DNA from 3 places in the Clostridium felsineum DSM 794 genome. Region 2 is predicted to be linked to each of the others. Evidence: riboswitches for the same ligand, from Rfam matches in the RefSeq annotation. Region 2 holds a riboswitch; each other region holds the start of a gene.

Region 1 (8,711 bases), 1.3 Mb from region 2:
AAATGAGCTTTTATAATCAAAACTTTTTAAACTAACTTTTTAAAGTATCTTGAAAAAGTTAGAATATAGTGATATACTTTATGTGTAAATATTTCCAAATATATTCAAGGAGTTGATTATTATAGAAACCTTAAAAATTAAAATGAGAGAAAAAATAGGTTATGCATCTGGTGATTTAGCAAGTAACCTAATATATCAAACTATTTCTATTTATCTATTGTTTTTCTATACAAACGTTTTCGGATTATCTGCAGCTGAAGCTGGTGTAATGTTTCTTATAGTTAGATTTATTGATGCAATTAACGATCCTATTATTGGAACCTTCGTTGACAAAACAAATACACGCTTTGGACGATTCAGACCATATTTATTGTATGGAGCTGCTCCTTTTGCTATGTTGGCTTTTCTTTGTTTCACTACACCTAGTTTTTCTCATATGGGCAAACTAATTTATGCTTACATTACTTATGTGGGACTTTCAATCACTTATACTTGTATAAATGTTCCTTATGGTGCTTTAACCTCAGCCATTACAGATGATAACCAAGAAATTGTTAGTTTAACCTCTGTAAGAATGTTCTTTGCTAACCTAGGTGGTGTAATCGTTTCCTACTTCGTTCCAGTACTTTCAGCATATTTTGCAAAATCCTTTGGTTTAGCAAGAGGCTGGCAAATAACTATGGGCATACTAGGTGTTGCTGGTGCATTTTTACTAATTTTTTGTTTTTCCAGTACTAAAGAAAGAATAAAAAGTGTCAACCAAGATCATAAAATTAAATTCTCAGATCTTTTTCAGCAATTTAGAACCAATAGGCCTCTTATTGTTTTAAGTATTTTCTTTGTACTTATATTTGGTATTAATTCAATTAACAGTTCTATAGGAATATATTATATAACTTATAATGTTGGACGTCCTGATTTAGTTCAGTGGTACACCGTTCTAGGTTCAATACCAGCATTTGTTTGTATACCACTAATACCAAAAATAAACAAAAAAGTGGGCAAAAAAACATTACTAATAGGATCTCTTTTAATAACTGTACTTGGCACTCTATCACTTTTAATCATTCCAACTCACATGGTAGGAATAATATTAGTATCACGTGTAATTACATCACTAGGCTCCTTAACTGCTGGTGCATTTATGTGGTCTTTGATTCCTGAAACAATTGAATATGGAGAATATGTTACAGGAAAACGTTTAAGTGGATTGATTTATGCTATCATTGGTTTCTTCTTTAAATGTGGAATGGCCTTAGGCGGTGCAGTTCCAGGAATTATACTTGGAAGCTTTGGATATGTTGCTAATAAATCACAAACTCCTCATGCACTAACAGGCATACTTCTAACAGCTACAGTTGTTCCTGCTGTACTTATGGTACTAGCTTTAATAGATATTACTTTCTATAACTTAGATGATAAAAAATATAAACATATTATAGCTACTTTAAAAGAAAGAAGTAAATTAAATAGAGGGGAGAATTTAAATATATGATTAAAAATCCAGTTTTAAAAGGCTTTAACCCTGATCCAAGTATTTGTCGTGTTGGTACTGATTATTATATTGCAACTTCAACTTTTGAATGGTTTCCAGGGGTCCAAATACATCATTCTAAAGATCTCGTTAACTGGCATCTTATAGCCCATCCTTTAAATAGAACTTCACTTCTTGATATGAAAGGTAATCCTAATTCAGGTGGTATATGGGCTCCTGATTTAAGTTACCATGACGGAAAGTTTTGGCTTATATATACAGACGTAAAGGTAACTGATGGTATGTGGAAGGATTGCCATAATTATCTGACTACTTGTGAAAGTATTGATGGCATATGGAGTGATCCAATTACTTTAAATGGTTCAGGTTTTGATGCTTCATTATTTCACGATGATGATGGCAAAAAATATCTTGTAAACATGTATTGGGATCAACGTACTTACAATCATAATTTTTACGGAATTGTTCTTCAGGAATATTCTGATGAAAAAAAGGAATTAATCGGCAAACCAAAGATTATATATAAAGGAACTGATATTAAGTACACAGAAGGTCCTCACTTATATCACATTAAAGATTACTATTATCTATTTACTGCAGAAGGTGGTACAACTTATGAGCATTCAGAAACTGTAGCTCGCTCTAAAAGTTTAACTGGTCCTTACGAAATAGATCCTGAATATCCATTATTAACTTCATGGCACAAGCCTAAAAATCCATTACAAAAATGCGGCCATGCCTCTCTTGTTCATACTCACACTGATGAATGGTATTTGGCACATTTGGTAGGACGTCCTCTTCCCGTTATAAATCAGCCAATGCTTGAACAAAGGGGATACTGTCCACTTGGACGTGAAACTTCATTACAAAAAATTGAGTGGGTAGATGGTTGGCCACGAGTTGTTGGTGGCAAACAAGGCTCTATTGAGGTTGAAGCTCCTAAAATTCCAGAGGTGAAATGGGAGAAAAGCTATAAAGAAAAAGATGATTTTGATAGCCAAACTTTAAATATTAACTTTCAATCGTTACGTATTCCACTTACAGAAGATATAGCCTCTTTAAAAGCAAAAAAAGGTAATTTAAGATTATATGGTAAAGAATCTTTAACATCTACCTTTGTGCAAGCTTTTGTAGCAAGAAGATGGCAATCCTTTAATTTTGATGCATCAACAAGTGTATCTTTTAATCCTGATACCTTCCAACAAGCAGCAGGATTAACTTGTTATTATAATACCGAGAATTGGTCCACTATACAAGTAACCTGGAATGAAACTAAAGGCAGAATAATTGATATTGTGTCTTGTGACAACTTTCACTTTGATATGCCTCTAAAAAATAATACAATTCCTATACCTAGTACTGTTGAATATGTACATTTTAAAGTTGAAGTAAGAACTGACATTTATGAATACTTTTATTCCTTTGACGGCAAAACCTGGTCAAAAATACCTATCACCTTTGAATCAAGAAAACTGTCTGATGATTATGTACAAGGCGGTGGATTTTTTACTGGAGCTTTTGTCGGGATTAATTGCATTGATATAACTGGAAGTAATAAGCCCGCAGACTTTGATTATTTTTGTTACACAGAATTATAATTTAGAATAAAAAGCATTATTATGTCTTCTGGAAAATATACGATATATTGTATATAAGTACTATCAAAGGAGATGTAACAAATGAACATTAGCGATGACGAACTTTTGGAAGCACTAAAAATACTGTGCTCCACTTTACCACAGTTATTTTCTGATGATGTAGCCTTGGGAATCACTGATAAAGAAAAATTCGTAGCCGTCTCTCAAGCAAAAACCTTCAAATTAAACATTAGTGAAGGTTCAACCTTAAACAAAGGTGATATGACCGAAAAAGCAATTTTATCAAGAAAAAAACAGTCTGTAGATTATCCAAAGGAGGCTTTTGGTTTTCCCATTTCAAGCCACTGTATTCCTATAATTAATCCAAATACTAATAATGTGGTAGCATCTATAAATTTTGCTGTATCAATGGAAAAGCAGAATACAGTCCTTGAAATGGTTACTGAATTGCAGGAGTTTTCCAAAGAACTCGCCGCTTCTTCGGAAGAACTAGCAAGTAATACTCAGGAGTTGTCTGGAAGCAGTGAAAATATGAATAGTATAGTTACCGAAACGCAAGATGGACTTACTTACATGGATGACGTAATTAAATATATAAAAGATGTTGCAGATACTACAAATCTATTAGGACTCAATGCTGCCATTGAAGCTTCAAGAGCAGGTGAACATGGGAGAGGTTTTACTGTTATTGCCGAAGAAATAAGAAAGCTTGCTGCAAATAGTAAGGACTCAACTGCTCAAATAAATGATACCTTAATAAAAATAAAGAAAAATATAGGCGATATCATAGAAGTATTTAATGCTTTTTCGCATGCTGCTGAAACTCAAACTTCAGAAGCAATGCAGCTATCTTCTGAAGGTGAAAAACTAAAAAGTTTTTCTTCTAAACTTTTAACACTGTCTAAAAATATAAATTAATTTTAAAAATAGAAAAAGAGGCCGTATTATGGAAAAAGAATTATTAAATCAAGTTGCCATTGTAACTGGTGGTAATTCTGGTATAGGCAAAGCTATTAGTTTTGAACTAGCCGATAGGGGCGCACATGTAATAATCCTTGCTAGAAACAAGACTAGAAACGAGGAAACTAAAAAAGAAATAAATTCAAAGGGTGGAAAAGTAGAAACTTACAGCGTTGATGTATCGAATAGCAGTGAAGTAAATAAAGCTGTAGATGAGGTTTACTCAAAATATGGGAAAATAGATATACTGGTATCTAATGCTGGAAATGCTACACCTTTAAAATATTCTACTGAAATGCCTTTAGAAGATTTTGATGCAGTTATTAAAACTCATCTGTTTGGGGCTTTTAACTGTGTAAAGGCTTGCGGTGATCGGATGCGTAAGAGAAAATACGGAAGAATCGTTTTAATTTCATCTGTTGCTGGATATCATGGCTTTGCAGGACAAATGAATTATGCAGTTGCAAAGCATGGATTGGTTGGTATGGGATATTCTTTAGCAAAAGAATTTGATGGTTCAGGTGTAACCGTTAATATAGTACAACCTGGTATAATTCCAACTCCAATGTGTAAAGGCGTTATTAATGTCTCTAAGGATAACCTTCCAGAAGCAAGAGTTGGAAAACCAGAGGATATAGCATATGCGGTAGCCTTTTTCTGTAGTCCAAGAGCAGGCTTTATGAATGGAACTCCATTAGTTATTGATGGTGGATTAGTTATAGAAACTTCTGTGGATACATCTGTGAAAAAATTGTTATCAAAAGCTTGAACAAAATTAAGAGTCATACCAAAATCACTGGTATGACTCTTATCTTTATTTAAACAACTTATTCTGAATCTTTAGTATTAACATTCAAATCTATTTCATGTATATTAACAACTTTTGTTTTATGTTTAATCTTGTATCCAGCCCATAATATAATAAATAATGGTAAGCCTATATAAGAGGATATTACTCCGCCCCAATCTATTTTATCTGCCTGAAAGTAAGTAAGTCCTTGTCCTAAAATAACTACCGTACATAATACTAACGCTATTATTGGACCAATTGGAAATAACTTTGCCTTATAAATAAGCTTATTTAAATCATGTCCCTGTGCAACATATGCTTTACGGAAACGATAATGGCAAACTGCTATACCTGCCCAAGCAATAAAGCCTGCAAGTCCAGAAGCAGCAACAAGCCATACATATACAGTACTTTGAGCATAAATTCCTGTTAAAAAGCAAGCTGATGCAACTAGTGTAGTTAGTGCTAGTGCATTTACAGGAACTCCTCTTTTATTAAGCTTTCCTAACGCTTTGGGTGCTTTTCCTTCCTTAGCCATAGCATATAACATTCTACTAGAAGCATACATACCAGAGTTTCCACAAGATAATACAGATGTTAAAATAACTGCGTTCATTATACTTGCTGCAATTGCAATACCAACTTTCTGAAATACTAAAGTGAATGGACTTGTACCAACGCCCGCCTCTGTATAAGGAATTATTGCACTTACAACAAATATTGTTCCTAAGTAGAAAATTAAAATTCTCCAAAAAATTGTATTAATAGCCTTAGGTACTGTTTTTTTAGGGTTTTCACTCTCTCCTGCTGCTATACCAACAAGCTCTGTACCTTGAAATGAAAAGCCCGCTATTAAGAATATCATGAAAATAGATTTTACACCCCCAACAAACGGTGCATCTTTAATTGTAAAGTTCTTAAAACCTACTGCATGACCTCCTAGTATTCCTACAATAGTTGCCGCCCCAACAACTAAAAATATAATTACTGTAGCTACCTTAATTCCTGCGAACCAATACTCTGATTCTCCATATGCCTTTACTGACAATAAATTTAAGGCAACTATTAATACAAGGAACCCAATACTCCATATAGCTGGTGGTACACCCTTAAACCAAAATTTCATTGTTAATCCACCTGCTACCATCTCTGCTGCAACAGTAATAGCCCAGTTATACCAGTAATTCCATCCGAGCGCAAAGCCTAAGGATTCATCAACAAACTTTGAAGCATAGGTTTCAAATGAACCTGACACTGGCATGAAAGTAGCCATTTCTCCTAAGCTTGTCATTAAAAAGTAAACCATAACCCCTATACAAGCATATGCAACAAGTGCACCTCCTGGACCTGCTTGATGTATGGTATCACCAAGTGCTACAAATATTCCTGTTCCTATGGCTCCACCCATAGCAATCATATTAAGATGCCTTGCTTTAAGACCTCTTTTAACTTCATTTGAATTTGTTTCTTTTGTAGTATTTATTTTTTATTCCCCCTATCGGTTATATTTCCGATAAGCGAATTAACTAAGTCGAACATAAAAAGTAGATTAATTCTATTTGTAACTAAACTAAAAAGTGCCCTGAGACTACACTCAGGGCACTTAAACACATATTCAATCGTACAAATATACGTTAATTCCACAAAAATGATAGTTCTCCACAATTTCCATTTGTGACAGTTTTGTATATATTTTATACAAACCCAGCAATATGATTTTAAAGCGTTAATCATATGCTTCGGCAACCTTTCCTTTCAAACTGCTTCATTGTGCTTACCTCAACAATTTTACTTTTAAAGTCTGCGCCTCTACCTCAGTTATTCACTTATTTTTTTAGTATACACTATACTTTAAATCAAGTCAAATTCTTTAAAAAGCCTTGATACAATTAATTCATACTCGTTTAATCTATTTGCTTTACGTATCTTTTTAAAATATTTATCACTATCTTTAAAGGAATGTATCATATAAAACCAAACCTCTTTCATTTTAAATAATACATTTTTTTCTCCTGAAAGAAAGCTTTGATACTCTTTATAAATTGTATCGTGAAATTCTTTCAATACTTCTTTGTCTGAATCATGAACGTTGTTAATATTTTTTAATAAATTAGGTTTTGAAATAATCCCACGTCCAAGCATAACAGTATTTAAATTTGAAAATTCTTCTGTAAGTTTTTTATAATCCTCTACCTTAAAAATATCGCCATTATAACACACCCTATTTTTGCTTAATGCTAAAGCATCCTTAAACACCTTCATATTAGGCTTATTGTTATAAAAATCAGTTTGTATTCTTGGGTGTATAATAAGCTCCTCTAAAGGATACTTATTATATATTTTAATAAGCTCATAGAACTCATCTGGAGAATCTTTCCCTATCCTAGTCTTTATAGAAATTTTAGCATTTGACTTGGAAAATACCTCTTCTAAAAACTCATCTAGCTCTTTCCTCTTTTTTAGAAACCCTGAACCTCTACCTTTAGCTACAACTGTACCTGATGGACAGCCTAAATTTAAATTAACTTCCTTGTATCCAAACCTCATCAATTTCTCAGTTGTAAAAATGAACTTTTCAGCATCATTAGTTAGTATTTGAGGAACTAAAAAAGGTACTTTATTATTCTCTGGCAGTACATCTCTTAATTCTCTTGAGGTTAATTTTTCACTACTAGTTGGCACAATAAACGGTGTGAAATATTTATCCATACCTCCAAAAAACCTTTCATAGGCGTTTCTATATATGTATCCTGTAATACCTTCTAGTGGCGCAAAATAGTATTTCATAATTATAAACTCTCCTCATACTGTTTTTTAAGCCAATTTAAATATCCTTCTTCCCTAATAATCGCATGATCTAATATAAGATAGTGTCCATAATTCTCTTTTTTATATTCTTCTCTTTCAAAAATTGTTTTCATTCTAAGCTTTAAATGTTCCAGCTTTTCACTATGTAATTTTATTTGTTCTTCAAACATATCTTTTAATCTTACATCCTTACTATGATGAACAAAATATAATTTCAAAATAAATTCATCTTTAGTTGCTAATAACTCTGTTGTTCCTGAAGAAATCCAAGCTTGAAGCTCTACTTCTCCCTCTTTAGTAAGTGTATAATACTTTTTTTCAAGTTTATTTCCTACTATTTCAACTCGTGAACATATTAACTCTTGCTCTTCTAATTTTCTTAGCTCAGGATAAATCTGACTATGCTTTGCTCTCCAAAATTCACCTATCTCCTCTTCAAATATCTTTTTAATATCATAACCACTCAACTCTTGCTTTTCTAACAGCCCTAAAATAATGTACCTAAGCATATTCTTTCTAATCATAATTATCTCCCTTGACAATTTTATATTATAAGTATATCATAAATGTTATAAGATAAACATGTCTTTAATTACATGTTTTGAAGTACATGTTTATATGCATGTAACATGAAAGGTGGAATTATTATGTCTGAGAAGAAAATATTTAAAGATTTAGATGACTTTTTAGGAACACATTTTATTTATACTTATGATAATGGTTGGGAATATGAATGGTATGCAAAAAATGATCATACTGTTGATTATCGTATACATGGTGGTATGGTTGCTGGTCGTTGGGTAACTGACCAAGAAGCAAACATTGTAAAATTAACAGATGGAGTATTCAAAATAACTTGGACTGAACCAACTGGTACTGATGTAGCTTTAGATTTTATGCCAAACGAAGGAAAGTTACATGGAGTTATCTTCTTCCCAAAATGGGTTCACGAACATCCAGAAATCACTGTGACTTATCAAAATGAACACATTGATTTAATGGAAGAATCACGCGTAAAATATGAAACTTATCCCAAATATGTAGTTCCTGAATTTGCAAC
Region 2 (8,711 bases):
TTAATAGAATTATTTTTAATTTCTTCACTTGCTAAATTCAAATTATCTACTAAACCTTTTTTAAAATTAAAATTGAACATAGGTGCTTCTTTAAGTTCATCAATAGCTTTGCTTATAAGCCATAAATATGATACTAAATTTCCACTATCTACAGTAGATATATACCTCGGACTTAATGGATTTTTAGTCTTTGTGTCATACCAATTGTAAAAATGTCCTTTATACATCTCCAAGGATTCCATACTAGTAAGTATTTTATCCATTCGTTCTGTAAATTCTACAACTCCAATAAACCCCAAATCATAAGCTACCAAATTTGATGTTAAGCCCATTCCCATATTTGTTGGTGATGTTCTAAATGCAATACCCTTATTTTCATACTCTTGATAATTATCCGGTGCAAGAAAATTACCTTCTTCATTTATAAAATCTTCAAAATAAGCATATGTTTTTCTAGCATTTATCCTTAAAAATTCAGCGTCTGATTTACTTAAGCTTGTGACTTCAATATTTTCCTTACTTACAAAATAAGCTATGAAGGGGCTTACAAACCATAAACTGCTTAAAGGCATCATTATAGCACCAATTGTTACATTTCTATAGAATGCCATAATTCCAACTACAACAGCTATAAAGCTGCCAAACCACATTAAATTCACATAATCCTTTAAAGATCTTTTAGATGACATTTCTGAATCAGCTGAGGTTTGCCATTGGAGTAAATTTTTCTTACTTATAAATACTCTATATAGACTTCTTATAATAGCATCTACCATTAAATAAGCTTTATATGGCAAAAAACTGAATATCAAAAACATCTGCTCTATAACCACTTTACTTCCAACTATTTTTCCAGATAAATTCATTCCTCGTATTGGTGATACAACCATTTCTGAAACATCAAAAAGCCATGGACATATCATGGATAAAAAAGCTACTGCAAGCCATTTATCAGGATTATATGGCAAAATAGTTATAGAAAGTATTATTAAAATCATTATAGCTGGCGCTATTAGACTTCTTCTCAAATTATCAAAGATCTTCCACTTAGAAATTGTATTTATTGGTGATTTTATAAATATCCATTTTAATAATTGCCAATCACCTCTAACCCATCTGTGAAGCCTTTTACTACTTGAACTATAATATGCAGGATATCCATCTATCAATTCAACATCAGTTACTAAAGCCGATCTTACATATGCTCCTTCTAGCAAATCATGACTTAATACTGTATTTTCTGGTATCTGATTTTTTAACATAGTCTGAAATACATCTATATCATATATACCTTTTCCTGCAAAAATTCCTTCACCAAATAGGTCTTGATATACATCTGAAACAGCTGTACTATAGGTATCAATACCTGCTTCTCCAGAAAACACCTTAGAATAAATAGTTTTATTTGCACTTATAGAATTTATATTAATCCTTGGCTGCATAACTCCATATCCTCTAACTACTCTGCCATTATTTATTACAGCCTTATTTAAAACATGTATCATAGCTCCAATAAGTTTTTTTCCTGTATCTCTTGGCATTTTTGTATCCTCATCAAGAGTTATTATATATTTAGCCTTATATAATTCATTTAAATTTCCACTTATAACATTATAACTTGTATTTTTATCTCCTCTTAAAAGTGAGTTAAACTCCATGAGTTTTCCCCTTTTTCTTTCCCAACCAATCCATTTACCTTGACCTTTATTAAATTTTCTAGCTCTATTGAAAAAAAAGAAAATCTCACTTTCCCTATTATGGTACTTTCGATTCAAAGCATTTACTGCATTAAGAGCTATCTCATTTATTTTATGATCGGCTTCTTCTACTTCACTTCTACTATCCTTGAGATCTCCCAAAAGAGCAAAATAAAGATTTTTCTCTTTATTCGCTAAATAAAATACCTCCATTCTATCAATTAACTCTTTAGCTTTTTTTTCACTATTTAAAATTGCAGGAATTACAACAACAGTTTTTGCATAATCAGGTATTCCTTTAGGCAATTCTAACTTACATACAAACTTAGGTGTAGTTAAATGATTTATACTCCAATTAAACACTGCATTAACTATCTCTGAACATGGAACTAAAATAGCAAAAAATCCAAGTGCATACGGCCATATTCTATAATCATTTGTTCCTCTAAAAATCAGATAAATCAAAAAGTATGATAATGCTATAGTTCCAAGTATATTAACTCCTATATAAAAACCAACACTATGATTGTTCAATAAATTCAAAATTCCATTTTTTTTGCTTTTCAAACCTATCTTATATTTTAATTGATTTACCCCATTGTCTATTATGTAATATCCTATGTGCTTTTTTATATCGTACTTTGAATTGTCTTCTTTTGCACATTTAACTGCTGCTTTAGCAATAAATGATTCCGGCATTTTAAATCTATTAGCCATTTTTTCTATATTATGTCTATAATAATCCTTAGAAGAAAAATCCATATTAGAATAAATATTAGCAGCATCTTCTCTTAGTATACTTTCTACTATACTTAATTTTTCAAAGCAGCTCTTCCAATTTAGTGCTTCAATTTCCCTTATAGCATTTACACAATTACCCATAAGAACTTGAAACTCTGCCTGCCTTTTATGTTCTAAAACCACCATCTCACTAGTTGTGGTTTCTTGCATTTGAAGCCTTGTATCTATATATTCATAAATTTCCCCATCATCAACACCATTATCTCTCAAACTTTTAACAAATCTTTCAATAAAATGAGATGTCATTATTTCTTGATTCATAAGCACTTTTTTTACTCTATCAACATTTAATTGTTGTGAGTCTATTATTTCAAATCCAAGTTTATCAGCTTTTCTCTTCTCCCTTTGTGCAAATACTATACTCTCAATAATTCTACTTATATTTTGAATAACTGCCATTCTAAACATAAGTGGAAGTGCCCAAAGTTCTGAACTTGTAAGCATAGAACTTTTTTGATATTGCTGCACACATGAAATTATACTATCTTCACTTATTTTTCCACTTAATTTGTTTATTATTTTTACTCCAAGGTAATATGCTCTTGGTAAATCTTTAAATGCCCCTTCTCGCATAACAGGCATTTTTTTACAACATATTTCAGGCATATTATGTTTTATATCTTTATACTCTTTCTCTATAAGATATAAGTTATCAAGCAGCCACTCTGCTGCCGGCACTATTTCTTTACTATTTCTTATTTCTCTATCAAAATATTCGTAGCCTCTTATAATCATACTAAAGCTTCTATCTAGCTTTTTTATTAAAACCTTACTACTCTTTTTTTTAGGTAATCTACTATAGTTTTTTATAGCACTTAAATACTCATCTTGATTTAAATTTTCACTATAGTCATAACTTTTCTTTTTATTTATATCCCTCAATATGTATATAACAAAAATAATTAGACACAAAAGAAAAATATATACATAAAGCATAATAATCAATCCTTTCAGCAAATATACTCGTTAACCTAACTTCGATTATTATTCCCACATATATATTTTTTTAAACAGAAAGTAACAAACAATTTTTTTACTCCATAAAACATAAGAATCCGCTAATCATATAATTAACGGATTCTTATGTTTTAATTAAGAAGTCTAAGCCCCCACAAAGACTTCTTACAAATCTCTTATATTTAAGCCCCCTGCTTATTTATAAGTAACTATTCTAAACTTAAGCTGTACTTTATAATCACAGCCTAAAGATTAATCAATTTTTTACCTTATATTTATTTTTTACTATTTTAATAATTTTATTCTTTATTATAAATTTCAAATTATAATTCTCTTGAAAGCATATCTTCATAACTTTCTCTCTTACATATAAGCTTTTCTTTCCCGTCTCCAACTAATACTACTGCTGGTTTCGGTATTTTATTATAATTATTAGCCATGGAATATCCATAGGCTCCAGTGGTTGCTACTACCAAAACATCGCCACTCTTTACTTCCGATATGCAAATATCATTTATGAGTATATCTCCTGATTCGCAGCACTTACCTGCTACTGCAACTTTTTCCTTTGAATCATTAAACTTATTTATAATTTCACATTCATATTCAGCATTATAAAGTGCAGATCGTATATTATCTGACATACCTCCATCTACAGATACATACTTTCTTATGCCTGGTATTTCTTTTATAGAACCTACTGTATAAAGCGTTGATCCTGCATTTCCTATTATTGATCTACCAGGTTCTATAATTAATTTAGGTGTTTTTATATTAAACTCTTTTACTAAATTGCCTGCTTCATTTAATATAGCTGTGCAAAATTGTTTTGCAGTTTTAGGTTTATCCTTTTCTGTATAATAAATACCAAACCCTCCACCTAAATCAAGTTCTTTTATTTCATAGCCTGTTTCTTCTTTTATTTGTTTTATAAATTTAAACATAACCTTAGTTTCTTCTAAATAAGGTTCTATATCAAAAATTTGAGATCCAATATGACAATGTAATCCAGCTAATTCTATATTATCGAATTTCAAAACCTCTTTTACCGCTTTAATTGCATCCCCATTTATCAATGTAAAACCAAATTTTGAATCAATTTGTCCTGTTTTTATATATTCATGGGTATGTGCTTCTATCCCTGGCGTTATTCTTAAAAACACCTTCTGAATTTTATGCATTTTTTTAGCAATTTTATTCAAATTTTCTATTTCATAAAAATTATCAGCTACGAATCTTCCAACATTTAATCTTACACCCATTTCCATTTCATCTAAGGTCTTATTATTTCCATGAAAAAGCACATTATCCATATCAAAACCAGCTTTATAGGCTGTATAAAGTTCTCCGCCAGAAACCACGTCTAAACTGAGTCCCTCTTCTTTAACAATCTGGCACATAGCAATTGGTAAAAATGCCTTTCCTGCATATGCTACCCTGTTTCCATTTTCATTCACTTTAAAATTTTCATAATATTCTTTGCATTTTTGTCGAACTAACTTTTCGTCAACTACATAAAGAGGAGTACCATATTCTTTTGCTAATTTTTCTAAACTTATTCCTCCTATATATAATTGATTTTTTTCCACTTGCATACTGCCAAATAGCTTCACCTAAAACACCTCTCTATTTTTTCTTTGCGCTACAAATGTATAAAAATAAACGGCAAAGGAACACCTTTGCCGTTATAATTGCAATGTTGTGTACCTTGTAGCGCTCCACTTACCTAATAACTAATAAAGTGACAGCCCTTCATATATTATATAAAAAGCCAGTAAATAAATCCGCCAATTTATTTACTTCGGCTAAAAGTCCCTTTCACTGTTATCAACATTTGCCAACTCCAAACAGTTACTCTTAACTTAAAGCACCTCTACAAAAGGTTATTAATATTTTTTTCTAATTGTAACATACAAAGAATAAATATACAATATAATTCTCTATAAATTATAAAATTCTTCAAAGGATTTCTCTACATATACATGATCTAGAGTGCCACACAATTCTCTTATTGAATGCATAGCTAATAAAGCTGTGCCTATATCAACTGTTCTTATTGCAGTATGTGTAGCTGTTATAGGTCCTATCGTACTTCCACCTCTTTCATCAGATCTGTTCACGAACTTTTGATACGGAACACCCGAAAGCTTACATATTTCCTCATATACAGCTATAGAATTACTATCAGAAGTATACTTTTGAGCTGCACTTATTTTTATAACTGGACCTTCATTTATATGAGGTCTTGTTATTGGATCTGCCTTTTCTCCCTTATTAGGATGAACTGCATGTGCTGAGTCTGATGATATCATAAAAGAATTATGAAGAGCTCTAAAGAAATCTTCTCTATCCCCTCCGAAGGATAAAACTATTCTTTCAAGAATATCTGATAAAAATTGTGAATCTGCTCCTTGCTTTGTAGAGCTTCCTATTTCCTCATTATCAAAACAAGCTAAAACATTTGTAGCTTCAGAATTTTTAGAGTTAACTAATGCAGTTACTCCTGCGTGAACCATTTCAAGATCATCTAATCTACTGCTTGATATAAATTCATTATTTATTCCCATAATGCAGCCCTTATCATATTCATATAAGAACAAGTCAAAATCTAATATATTAGAAATATCTTCTCCAAGTTCACTAGCAATAACCTTAATAAGATAATTTTCTTTTTCGAACTTATCATTAATAAGCCCTAATACAGGCAAAGTATCAATTTGAGGATTAATTTTAATTCCACTATTTACATCTCTATTCATATGTATAGCTAAATTAGGTATAACTAGTATAGGTCTTTTTATATTTATGAGCTTTGTATCTGGACATAACACGTTTTTCCCTCTTACCGTAACCCTACCTGCTATAGAAAGTGGTCTATCAAACCAAGTATTTAATATTGGTCCTCCATATACCTCTGTGTTAAGCTTTATATATGAATTTTCCGAAACCATTTCTGGAATAGGTTTTATTCTAAAAGTAGGCGAATCTGTATGTCCCCCTATTATTTTAAAACCCTTTTTTGCCACAAATCCACTCCCTACATTAAATGCCACCAATGCTGAATCATTTCTTTCAACAAAATATTTACCATTCTTAGTGAGTTCCCATTTATTTTCTTCCTTCACTTCAGTAAAACCATTTTCAAGTAGTATATTTTTAATATTTTCCACCGAATGGAATGGTGATGGACTATCATATATGAAATCTATTAACTTTTTTGCAAATTCAAGTTCATTTTGCATTATCTATTCCTCCAAAATATAAGATTAGTATTTTATTTTAACATATAGGAAAACTACTTTAATAAATATATAAATAGTTTAAATTTCCTAAGTTATAGTATACAGAATGTATTTATTTTTTTCCAGTATATAGCCATTATATGTTATAATAAATATAATTTTAATTATGATGCACTAGATATTAATGTTTATACACACGGAGAGTGATAGAATGTTTATTAAACTCATTATTTCAAAGTTTATAAAAGACTTTGAAAATATAAATGATAAAAAAGTCAGGGAAAATTACGGTATTTTAAGTAGCATTATGGGACTTATAGTAAACATAATACTATTTATTATAGAACTAACCATCGGAATCTTTATAAATAGTATTGCGGTTATTGCTGATGCCTTTCATAATTTAGCAGATGTTAGCGCTTCAATTATAACCCTTATAGGTTTTAAGTTATCAAATAAACCTGCTGATAAAGAACATCCTTTTGGGCATGGGAGAATAGAATATTTATCTGCACTTCTTGTATCTGCAATAGTACTAATTGTAGGTTTAGAATTCATAAAGACTTCATTTTCAAGAATTCTATCACCACAGGCTGTGCATTTTAATCTTGTTTCTTTTATAATAATTTTAATTGCAATACCTCTTAAATTATGGTTAAGCTTTTTTAATAAAAATATTGGTAAAAAAATTGATTCTTCTGCATTAAAAGCATCTGGTGCTGATGCCTTAAATGATGTATATATACTTTCAAGTGTTATTTTATCTCTTTTAGTATCTGCATTTTCTACCATCTCTATAGATGGCTATGTTGGTATTTTTGTAGGTGGATTAATTGTATGGTCAGGAATTTCTTTAATGAAAGATACTATAGATCCACTTTTAGGTCAGGCACCTGATCCTAAGCTTGTAAAATCAATAAAAAAAATGGCTCTTAAATGCGATGTTATACTGGGAGTGCATGACCTTATAATACACAATTATGGGCCTGGAAGAACAATGATTTCTTTCCATGCTGAAGTCCCTTATAATATCTCAATTATGACCATACACACTAAAATAGATGAAACTGAAAAAATGATTTCTGAAGAATTGGGCTTATTTGTGGTAATTCATATGGATCCCCTTTTAATAGGTTCTCCAGAAGTAACTGAAGCCAAAAAATATGTTTCAAAAATCCTTAAAGACTTTCCGTATGTCCAATCCTTTCATGACTTTAGAATTGTCGGGGATGGTGATGATAAAAAATTAATATTTGATATAGTCGTTCCCTTTGACGAGAAAGTTTCTGAACAAACTCTGGAAAATTTAGGCGATACTATAAAGAATAAAATAAATGAAAAGCATCCTAATTATGATTGTGTAATTACAGTTGATAGAGATTATTCTGCAACTTAGCTTTTTAAAAAAGTACAGCGTGAAAAAATAGAATTTCACGCTGTACTTTTTTATACTATAAACTTGAAGTCTTACATATTTTCGTAATTAGATATAAATTACCAGTAGTAAACCATAATAAAATACAAAAATACTTTATAAAATAAAACACTAACATTTTAGGTAAAATAGCATCAAATAACACTTTTAAAATAATCATTCCTAAAATCGTTATTAAAATCTTTATTATATTATTTATAGCATTAGTTTTAGGATTAAACTTTATATATTTTTCTTGAATATCATGTCCAATTATAAAACCTAACACTGCACCTAATTCCTGATATAATTTAGCATCATTAATACATATTGTGATTGCCATCATTGGAAAAATAATCACTAGAAATATGACTAAGTTTTTTTTGTACTTTTTCAATTTATTTGTCCTATTTAGAACTTCAACACAAAAGCTTCCAAATATAAATCCACCTATAACATCTATAGGTCTATGGACTCCAAGATAAATTCTTGATATACCAACAAGAATTATCATTATAGCTGCAATAACATATATGTAAGTTTTTTTTATATGTTTGACCAATAAAAGCCAAAAAACAGTGGCCCCCTGAGTATGTCCAC
Region 3 (8,711 bases), 1.2 Mb from region 2:
AGTGAATATGTAACTGGTGTTGGAGTATTTGATGATAGAAATGATATAGCAACATTAATACCAATGATTACTAATATGCAAGAAAAAATTGGTCATAAATATACTAATGTGATTGCAGATTCTGGTTACGAAAGTGAAGAAAACTATTTGTTTTTAGAGTCTAATAATCAAATACCATATATAAAACCTCAAACTTATGAGAAATGGAAAAAAAGAAGTTTTAAAAACGACATCAGTAAGCGTGAAAATATGAAATATGATGTTAAAACAGATACATATATTTGTCATAATAATAGAAAATTATTCCCATCATATATTATTCATAAAAAATCTGCAAGTGGGTATACGTCTGAGGTTACTGTTTATGAATGTGAAAATTGCGATAACTGCACTTTGAAATCAAAGTGCACAAAAGCAAAGAATAACCGAAAAATGCAGGTTTCAAAGACTTTTATTAAAAAGCGTCAAATTTCATACAACAATATCAAAACTGAATTGGGAACTAAATTGAGAATGAACAGATCTATTCAAGTTGAAGGTGCGTTTGGAATTTTAAAAAGCGACTATGAATTCAAAAGATTTTTAACACGTGGAAAAAATAGTGTAAAAACTGAATTTATTTTGCTTTGTTTTGGATATAACATTAACAAATTACATTTAAAAATCCAAAATGAAAGAACTCAAAAGTATCTTCACGAATTAAAAACTATTTCCTAATTATGGAATAATATAGTTAGGTTTATTTTAGTGCGTCAAAATCTCATGGAAATTCAAATAATTAATATAGTATTTAAAATATTAGGCAATTTTATAGCTTAAACAAAAAAAGAGCATCGCTCATGATTAATTTTAATCATTTTGCGACACTCCCTTTTACTAATTATACATACTATCAAGAAGAGTTAAACCAGTAGAGGTTTTAAAATATTTTTCTTTAATTATATTTATAGCGTTTTTATCCATTGAATCTTCAAATATGTTTACAATAAAATCAGCCTCTACTAAGATTTGATAGTCTAAACCATCGATTTTGGTATAGGTGTGGTGATGACCTATAAGGTAACAAACTCTATCAACAAATGAAGAATTAAGGTTAAACTTATCTAAAAGTTTTTTAGCAACAGGAGGGCCTTCTAGTTCTTGATAGTTTCCAGCTGAAGAATTGTATTTTTTTTCACTTTCCTTAATGCCAATGTCGTGCAGAATAGCAGCAACCTCAAGGATTTTAAAATCATCAGCAGGTAGTTTTTCCAATTCACTTATAGTTTTTGAAAAGCTATAAACCTTTAAAGCATGGTTTATACGGCGTACATCTCCATCAAAATATAAAATCATCTCTTTAATAACATCACTTACAATATCAATCATTCTCTAAAGTCTCCTTTATTAATCAAATAACTTACTGCCAAGTTCAGCAAAGGCTTGAAGAGTTATAAAAGCTCTCATATCCATTTTTATATCGTCTTTTAAAAGCTTCTTTGCATCTTCTTTAGAGAGTAAAACAACTTCTATATCTTCATCATCCTCAAGATAATTTTGAGATACGGTTCCTGTACAAGTACAAAATACCATTGCAGCAGACTCATCAGTCATGCCTGCAGATGCATATACCTTACTTTTACTTTTATCATAATTTATATCTAAAAGTGTAAGACCAGTTTCTTCTTTAAGTTCACGTTTTGCAGCCTCTTTGAAGTCTTCTCCGTTATCTATAAGACCGGCAGGAAGTTCATATACATAATCATTAAGAGGTACTCTAAATTGTTTTATGCAAACTATTTTTTCTGTATCTTTATGAAAAGCTGCAAGAATAGCTGCATCTGCTTTTTCGGATAGATTATCAAAGTATTGAGTTTTAAGAGTATTATAATTTTTTCTAGAAGCTACAGCCCAATGCCTTGTATCGTGTTTTTTATTTTCATATTCAATATCATAAAGACTTAAAAACTTTGTTTCTGAGAGTGGGGTTAATTTTTTTATTCTGTTTTCTGACATGTAATAATCACCTTCAATTAAAATATTAAAAAGTTATCCACCTTTACATAAAAGTATCCACATTTATATTTTTTATTTTAGCATAAATGTGGATAACTATATATGAAATGTTATTTATTTTTTACAGTATATTTTATGAAAGATAATAAAACATTAATTTAATATTGTATCATATACCTGAAAATTATCTAAATCGAAGGTTCCGCTACCTAAAGTAAAGTTCTCACTTTGTCCATTTGTTTCGTTTGCTTGTTCAGTTCCTATAGCTACTGGATTTACTAAGTCATCAATATACATTTTTACTCCATTTAATGCATAATTTCCAGCATAACTAAGTACAATTGTATGCCACTTTCCGTCTAAGTACTTTGAAGCATCAGCAGTTAAGTTAATTGTGCTTTGTATACGATTCATATTTGTATTATGGTATGCGATATAAAAGTTTAAGGAATTATTCTCTAGCTTTAGATTAATTCCATCTGATGTAGATATTATAGTATTTGTTTCTGTATTATTTTGAGAGAATCTAACATCAAACTTCATGCTTACATTTTTAGCTGGAATAGAAGAGGCAAAAATATCGGCTGTACTACTGTCACCATTAAATCTTCTGAAGATCCTTCCATCTTCTTTTATTATGGTTGTATTATGTGCATATCCATAACTTGAAGGAATCTTATTCTTGTTATAATTACCTGTATCGACTAAATGATCACCACCTAGTTGAACAGTATCATCATCAAAGGTAAATTCATCAATTGGTTTTATGAGATCTGGTGCATTTGTTACAGTAACGGTGCAAGATGCACTCACGTTACTATCAGCTTCTGATGAGGCTGTTATTTGAACAGTTCCCTTTCCAATTGCAGTAATTTTACCATTGCTATCTACTGTTGCTACACTTGTGTCACTGGATTTCCATTTTATATTTTTATTTGTAGTATTGTCAGGTGCAATTATAGCTTGTAGTGTATCTGTTTCTCCACCTTTTAATTCATCTGTTTCCTTATTTAAAGAAATCCCTGTTATTTTAGTGGTATAATCTAATATTTTATCATATACCTGAAAATTATCTAAATCAAAGGTTCCACCGCCTAAAGTAAAGTCCTCACCCTGTCCATTTGTTTCGTTTGCTTGTTCAGTGCCTACTGCTATTGGATTTACTAAGTCGTCAACATACATTTTTACCCCATTTAATGCATAATCCCCAGCATAACTAAGTACAATTGTATGCCATTTACCATCTAAATATTTTGATGCATCAGCAGTTAAGTTAATTGTGCTTTGTATACGATTTATATTTGCATTGTGGTATGTGATATAAAAGTTTAGGAAGTTATTCTGTAACTTTAAATTAACTCCATCTGATGAAGATATTATAGTACTTGTTCCTGTATTATTTTGAGGAAATCTAACATCAAACTTCATGCTTACATTCTTGGTTGGCATAGAAGAGGCAGAAATATTTACTTGACTATTGTCACTATTAAATCTTCTAAATATTTTACCATCTTCATTTACCAAACCTGTATTATTAACATTTGCAAAACTGTAGCTACTAGCTTCACTTCCTGTATCAGTTGTGAAATAAGCATTTGGTTCATCATTATCAAAAGTATATTGATGTATTGGTTTAGTCTCTTCTGATTTATATGTATTTACGTTTTTTACTGAATTAGCACTTAAATTATTTTTTTCTCTATGATTAATATTTGCTGTGGCTTTTGCCAAAACGCTTGATGCGCTTCCCAAAACGAGTAACATAGAAGCAATACATGTGTTTCGTAATTTTTTATTCATAGATCCTCCTAATTTATATATTATTTTAGTTTACCTATTATAATTTATCGGGTATAAATTTACATCATTTATAATTATATATTGTAATTATGTAAAATAGTTATATAAATGAAAAGTGCTGTAAAACTAAAAAATAGTTTTACAGCACTTTGTAAAATTCAACTTATAGGATTAATAACTTATCTAATGTTAGTGATAGTTCTTTTGATATACTAACTAAAGGTAATCTAACATCATCGGACTTTATTACTCCAAGCTTATGAAGGCAGTATTTAATTGGTGATGGATTAGGTTCTTTAAATAACATTGGTATTATATCTACGACTTCTTTCCAAAGCTTAAATGCACCCACATGATCATTTTGCTTTGCCTTATTATATACTTCAACGTATTTTTCTGTATTTAAATGAGCTGATGCCATTATACCACCATCTCCACCAAGCATTAGAGTACTATAAAAGAAAGCATCTTCGCCAGTTAGTATTGAAAAGTCTTCTGGTCTATTTAATAAAAGTTCTGTGGTTTGATTAAAATCTCCACAAGCATCTTTTATACCTACTATATTTTTAAGTTCTGAAAGCTTTCTTATTGTATCATTTTCAATATTTCGTCCAGTTCTATATGGTATATTGTAAAGAACTATATCTAAAGAAGTGGATTCTGATATTCTTTTAAAATGTTCATATATTCCTCTTTGATCAGGTCTATTGTAATAAGGGCATACAGATAAAATACCTTGAATATTGTATTTTTCAAGTTTTTTAATATCTTTAGTCATTTTTTCAGTGTTGTTTCCACCAAAGCCAACATATATAGGAAGATTAAGCTTGTTTGCTTCAAGAGTTTTGTCCAAAATACTTTCATATTCATAATCTGATAAAGTAGGAGTTTCTCCAGTTGTTGCAAGAGGCATAAAACCTGCTGCGCCTTTTTCAGAATATGTTTTTATAAGCTTTTCATATGAAACTAAATCTACCTTCCCATCCTTGAAAGGAGTAACTAATGGTACTAAAACGCCTTCTAATTTCATTTAATCCCTCTTTCCCTTACCAGGGGTTTTATTGGTACAAAAAAATTAACAGCAAAGGAACACCTTTACTGTTAATATCAACATATCACGTGCACCTTGTAGCTCTCCACTATAGAAATAGTGACAGTTTTGCATATATTCTATACAAAACCAGAAAGAGTTCCTGCGAGAATTCTTTCTTCGGCTGAAATTCCTTTCCTCATTCCTCACAGCCTGCCAGCTAAGAAGGAGTAATAATAACTACAGCACCTCTACCCTAGGTAAGAATTAATTTTATAAACAGTTTATCATATAAATAATATTAATGCAAAAGTAATGATATATTTTAGTACACAATCTTTCATAAAAAATATTTTTTGTGGTGGTAAAGCTTGGAATACCAGGGCATTACAAATAGTGAAGAAAAAAATTACAAGAAAAATTTTAAAAAACTATTGCAAACGGATAATAACTATTATATAATAATAATTGTCAGAAGGACGTAGCAAAAATATAAAGAGATAATAAATTTAATATAAAAATCAAATAAGCTTAGCTTAATTATATGAGAGAGATAAAGGGAGGAAGTTAAAAATGAAAAAATTTAAATGTGTAGTTTGTGGATATATTTATACAGGAGAGGATGCTCCAGAAAAATGCCCAGTATGTAATGCAGGAAAAGACAAATTTGTTGAAGTTAAAGATGAGGGAGAAGGATGGGCAGATGAACACAAAATAGGAGTAGCTAAAGGTATAGATAAGGAAGTTTTAGAAGGCTTAAGAGCTAACTTTACAGGGGAGTGTACAGAGGTTGGAATGTACCTTGCAATGTCAAGACAGGCAGATAGAGAAGGATTCCCAGAAGTTGCAGAAGCATATAAAAGAATAGCATTTGAAGAAGCAGAGCATGCAGCAAAATTTGCAGAACTTTTAGGAGAAGTGGTAGTAGCAGATACTAAAACAAATCTCCAAATGAGAGTTGATGCAGAAAAGGGAGCTTGTGAAGGAAAGAAGGAACTTGCAACATTAGCTAAAAAGCTTAATTATGATGCTATACACGATACAGTACATGAAATGTGCAAGGATGAAGCAAGACACGGATCTGCTTTTAGAGGCTTATTAAATAGATATTTTAAATAGAATATAGATATTACTTGAAATAAATTAATAAAAATATAAATAGAATAGAAGAGGCTAAGTGTAGTCTTAAAATAGATTGATGGAGGAAACGAAAATGAAAAAATTTAAATGTGTGGTTTGTGGATATATTTATACAGGAGAGGATGCTCCAGAAAAATGCCCAGTATGTAATGCAGGAAAAGATAAATTTGTTGAAGTTAAAGATGAGGCAGAAGGATGGGCAGATGAACACAAAATAGGAGTAGCTAAAGGTGTAGATAAGGAAGTTCTAGAAGGCTTAAGAGCTAACTTTACAGGGGAGTGTACAGAGGTTGGAATGTACCTTGCAATGTCAAGACAGGCAGATAGAGAAGGATTTCCAGAAGTTGCAGAAGCATATAAAAGAATAGCATTTGAAGAAGCAGAGCATGCAGCAAAATTTGCAGAACTTTTAGGAGAAGTGGTAGTAGCAGATACTAAAACAAATCTTCAAATGAGAGTTGATGCAGAAAAGGGAGCTTGTGAAGGAAAGAAGGAACTTGCAACATTAGCTAAAAAGCTTAATTATGATGCTATACACGATACAGTACATGAAATGTGCAAGGACGAAGCAAGACATGGATCTGCATTTAAGGGCTTATTAAACAGATATTTTAAATAAAAATCATATAATTAAAGATAAAAGGTTTCTCCTTAAAGTCAATATTGGTTTTAAGGAGAACCCTTTTTATTTAGTAACCTTCTCATTATATTTAGATAAAAAAATGAAAAAATAGTTTATATATGCAATAACCGCACCTAAAAGAGCTAAATATAATATATATGTTCCAAAGGTTTTATCAAAAACAAAGAATAGAATAGCAACATAGAAAATTAGTGTTGATATTTTACCCCATATATTAGCGGGAATTACTATGTTTTTCCCATAAAGAAAAATACCTATGATTATCATAGAAAATTCTTTAGCTAACATTATAATTAATATTAATATTGGTATGTAACCTTTTATACTTAAACAAGTTAAAACTGTTAAGAGCATGAGTTTGTCGGCAAGTGGATCAAGTACAGTTCCATATTTAGTTATTTCATTAAATTTTCTTGCTATATATCCATCTAATATATCTGTAAAACCGGCCGTAAAAAAAATAATTGCCGAGTTAATTAAACAATTATTTGAATTTGAAAAAAAAGCAAATATAAAGCAAGGAATTAAAAAAAGCCTAAAAAGGGTGAGTAAGTTAGGTATATTCATATTCATCACCTCTTTATAATATTTCTTTTAGAATATTATTTGCACATACATATTAAAATATGAGGCTAAATACTTTTTATCATGAAATGAGTAAAAATTCAATAGTTTATTACAAATAATAAAGATTAAATGTAATAAAAGTTTATTTGACTACAAAAGAGTGCTTTGTTAAGATGAAAGAGTAAGTGCTTAAAAGCATATAAGTTTGCATAAAATATAGTATGTGTAATATTATAAGTAATTAGGGTATATGATTTTATAAAATAATTTGGGAAAAATAATTATGTTGACATTGTCTTACGCATTAATTGTAGATAATATATATTTGACTGAAAATTCTAAATTAAAGTTGAAATATTATAAGTTTATGGGATGGTTCAGGGGTTACCCACTCATTATCTTGAGAAGCTATAAGTGGAGTTTATTAGTGAGAATACTAGCAGAAAATATAAGCATAAGAATTAATAATTTTATACTAAATGAGGAAAAATAAAAAGGAAATGTATCTATAGTGTATAATTCTTAAAGTAGTATTCCTAAAGCATACCACTTCATATACAAAAAATAAAATGGAGGGTAAAATGAAAATTTTAATAACAACAGATACCTATTACCCCATGGTAAATGGAGTTGTAATATCAACTAATAATTTATATAAGCAATTAAAAAAGGCAGGACATGAGGTTAGAATTCTTACGCTGTCTTATAACGGAAGAGAATATATAGAAGGTGATATTTACTATTTAAATTCCCACTTTGTTAAGGTGTATCCAGATGCTAGAATAATGAAGCCATTTGGAAATACAGTAATAAGCAAAATAGTAGAATGGGCACCCGAAATTATACACTCGCAGACGGAATTTTCTACAATGTTAGTTGCTAAATATATAAAAAGAAAGCTCAATATACCTCAAGTGCATACTTATCACACAATGTATGAAGATTATCTTCAGTACTTTTTGGGCGGTAAAGTTCTACGTAAAGGTACAATGGCTAGATTGTTGAAAATTTTATTAAATACCTTCGATGAAATTATAGTTCCAACACAAAAGGTTAGAGATGTTCTTATTGATTATGATGTTTATAAGGATATAAAGATTATTCCTACAGGAATTGATATTAAATCATTTCAAAAGGATGTATCTAATGAGGAAAAGAGAAAAATTTTAAGTGAGTATGGATGGAAAACGGAAGATAATATCTTAGTTTATGTTGGAAGAATTGCTGAAGAAAAAAATATAGATGAGATAATAAATTTAGTTAGAGAAAATAGTAATAAGTTAAATGATATTAAGCTTTTAATAGTTGGTGGAGGACCATATCTTGTAAAATTAAAAGAAATGGTTTCTAAGTATAATATGGAGAACACCATAAAATTTACGGGAATGATTGATAGTAGAGAAGTATACAAATATTATAAATTAGGAATAGCTTTTGTAACGGCATCTCAAAGTGAGACTCAAGGATTAACTTATATTGAAGCACTAGCAAGTGGATGCCCAGTTATATGTAAGTGGGATTTGTGTGTTAAAAATT

What was found. A riboswitch is a leader RNA that binds a small molecule or an ion and turns the genes downstream of it on or off. The one in region 2 is predicted to bind lysine.
Region 1: another riboswitch for lysine. It lies ahead of CLFE_RS02130 (amino acid permease); the one in region 2 lies ahead of lysA (diaminopimelate decarboxylase).
Region 3: another riboswitch for lysine. It lies ahead of dapA (4-hydroxy-tetrahydrodipicolinate synthase); the one in region 2 lies ahead of lysA (diaminopimelate decarboxylase).

Annotation. Positions count from the first base shown of each region.
Region 1 covers NZ_CP096980.1:419,607-428,317, reverse strand. Annotated here, with positions in the region: gene CLFE_RS02150 (glycoside-pentoside-hexuronide (GPH):cation symporter) at 143-1,495, shown strand; gene CLFE_RS02145 (glycoside hydrolase family 43 protein) at 1,492-3,093, shown strand; gene CLFE_RS02140 (methyl-accepting chemotaxis protein) at 3,175-4,011, shown strand; gene CLFE_RS02135 (SDR family NAD(P)-dependent oxidoreductase) at 4,040-4,822, shown strand; gene CLFE_RS02130 (amino acid permease) at 4,881-6,326, opposite strand; lysine riboswitch at 6,488-6,663, opposite strand; gene CLFE_RS02125 (tRNA dihydrouridine synthase) at 6,695-7,630, opposite strand; gene CLFE_RS02120 (PadR family transcriptional regulator) at 7,633-8,175, opposite strand; gene CLFE_RS02115 (phenolic acid decarboxylase) at 8,299-8,711, shown strand, end outside.
Region 2 covers NZ_CP096980.1:4,014,383-4,023,093, forward strand. Annotated here, with positions in the region: gene CLFE_RS18735 (GH36-type glycosyl hydrolase domain-containing protein) at 1-3,434, opposite strand, end outside; gene lysA (diaminopimelate decarboxylase) at 3,779-5,068, opposite strand; lysine riboswitch at 5,159-5,339, opposite strand; gene CLFE_RS18745 (M18 family aminopeptidase) at 5,396-6,697, opposite strand; gene CLFE_RS18750 (cation diffusion facilitator family transporter) at 6,909-8,093, shown strand; gene CLFE_RS24310 (phosphatase PAP2 family protein) at 8,149-8,711, opposite strand, start outside.
Region 3 covers NZ_CP096980.1:293,756-302,466, forward strand. Annotated here, with positions in the region: gene CLFE_RS01455 (IS1182 family transposase) at 1-717, shown strand, start outside; gene CLFE_RS01460 (HD domain-containing protein) at 877-1,368, opposite strand; gene CLFE_RS01465 (NUDIX hydrolase) at 1,387-1,995, opposite strand; gene CLFE_RS01470 (Ig-like domain-containing protein) at 2,149-3,795, opposite strand; gene dapA (4-hydroxy-tetrahydrodipicolinate synthase) at 3,959-4,825, opposite strand; lysine riboswitch at 4,917-5,087, opposite strand; gene rbr3B (NADH peroxidase) at 5,399-5,944, shown strand; gene rbr3B (NADH peroxidase) at 6,039-6,584, shown strand; gene pgsA (CDP-diacylglycerol--glycerol-3-phosphate 3-phosphatidyltransferase) at 6,651-7,175, opposite strand; gene CLFE_RS01495 (glycosyltransferase family 4 protein) at 7,757-8,711, shown strand, end outside.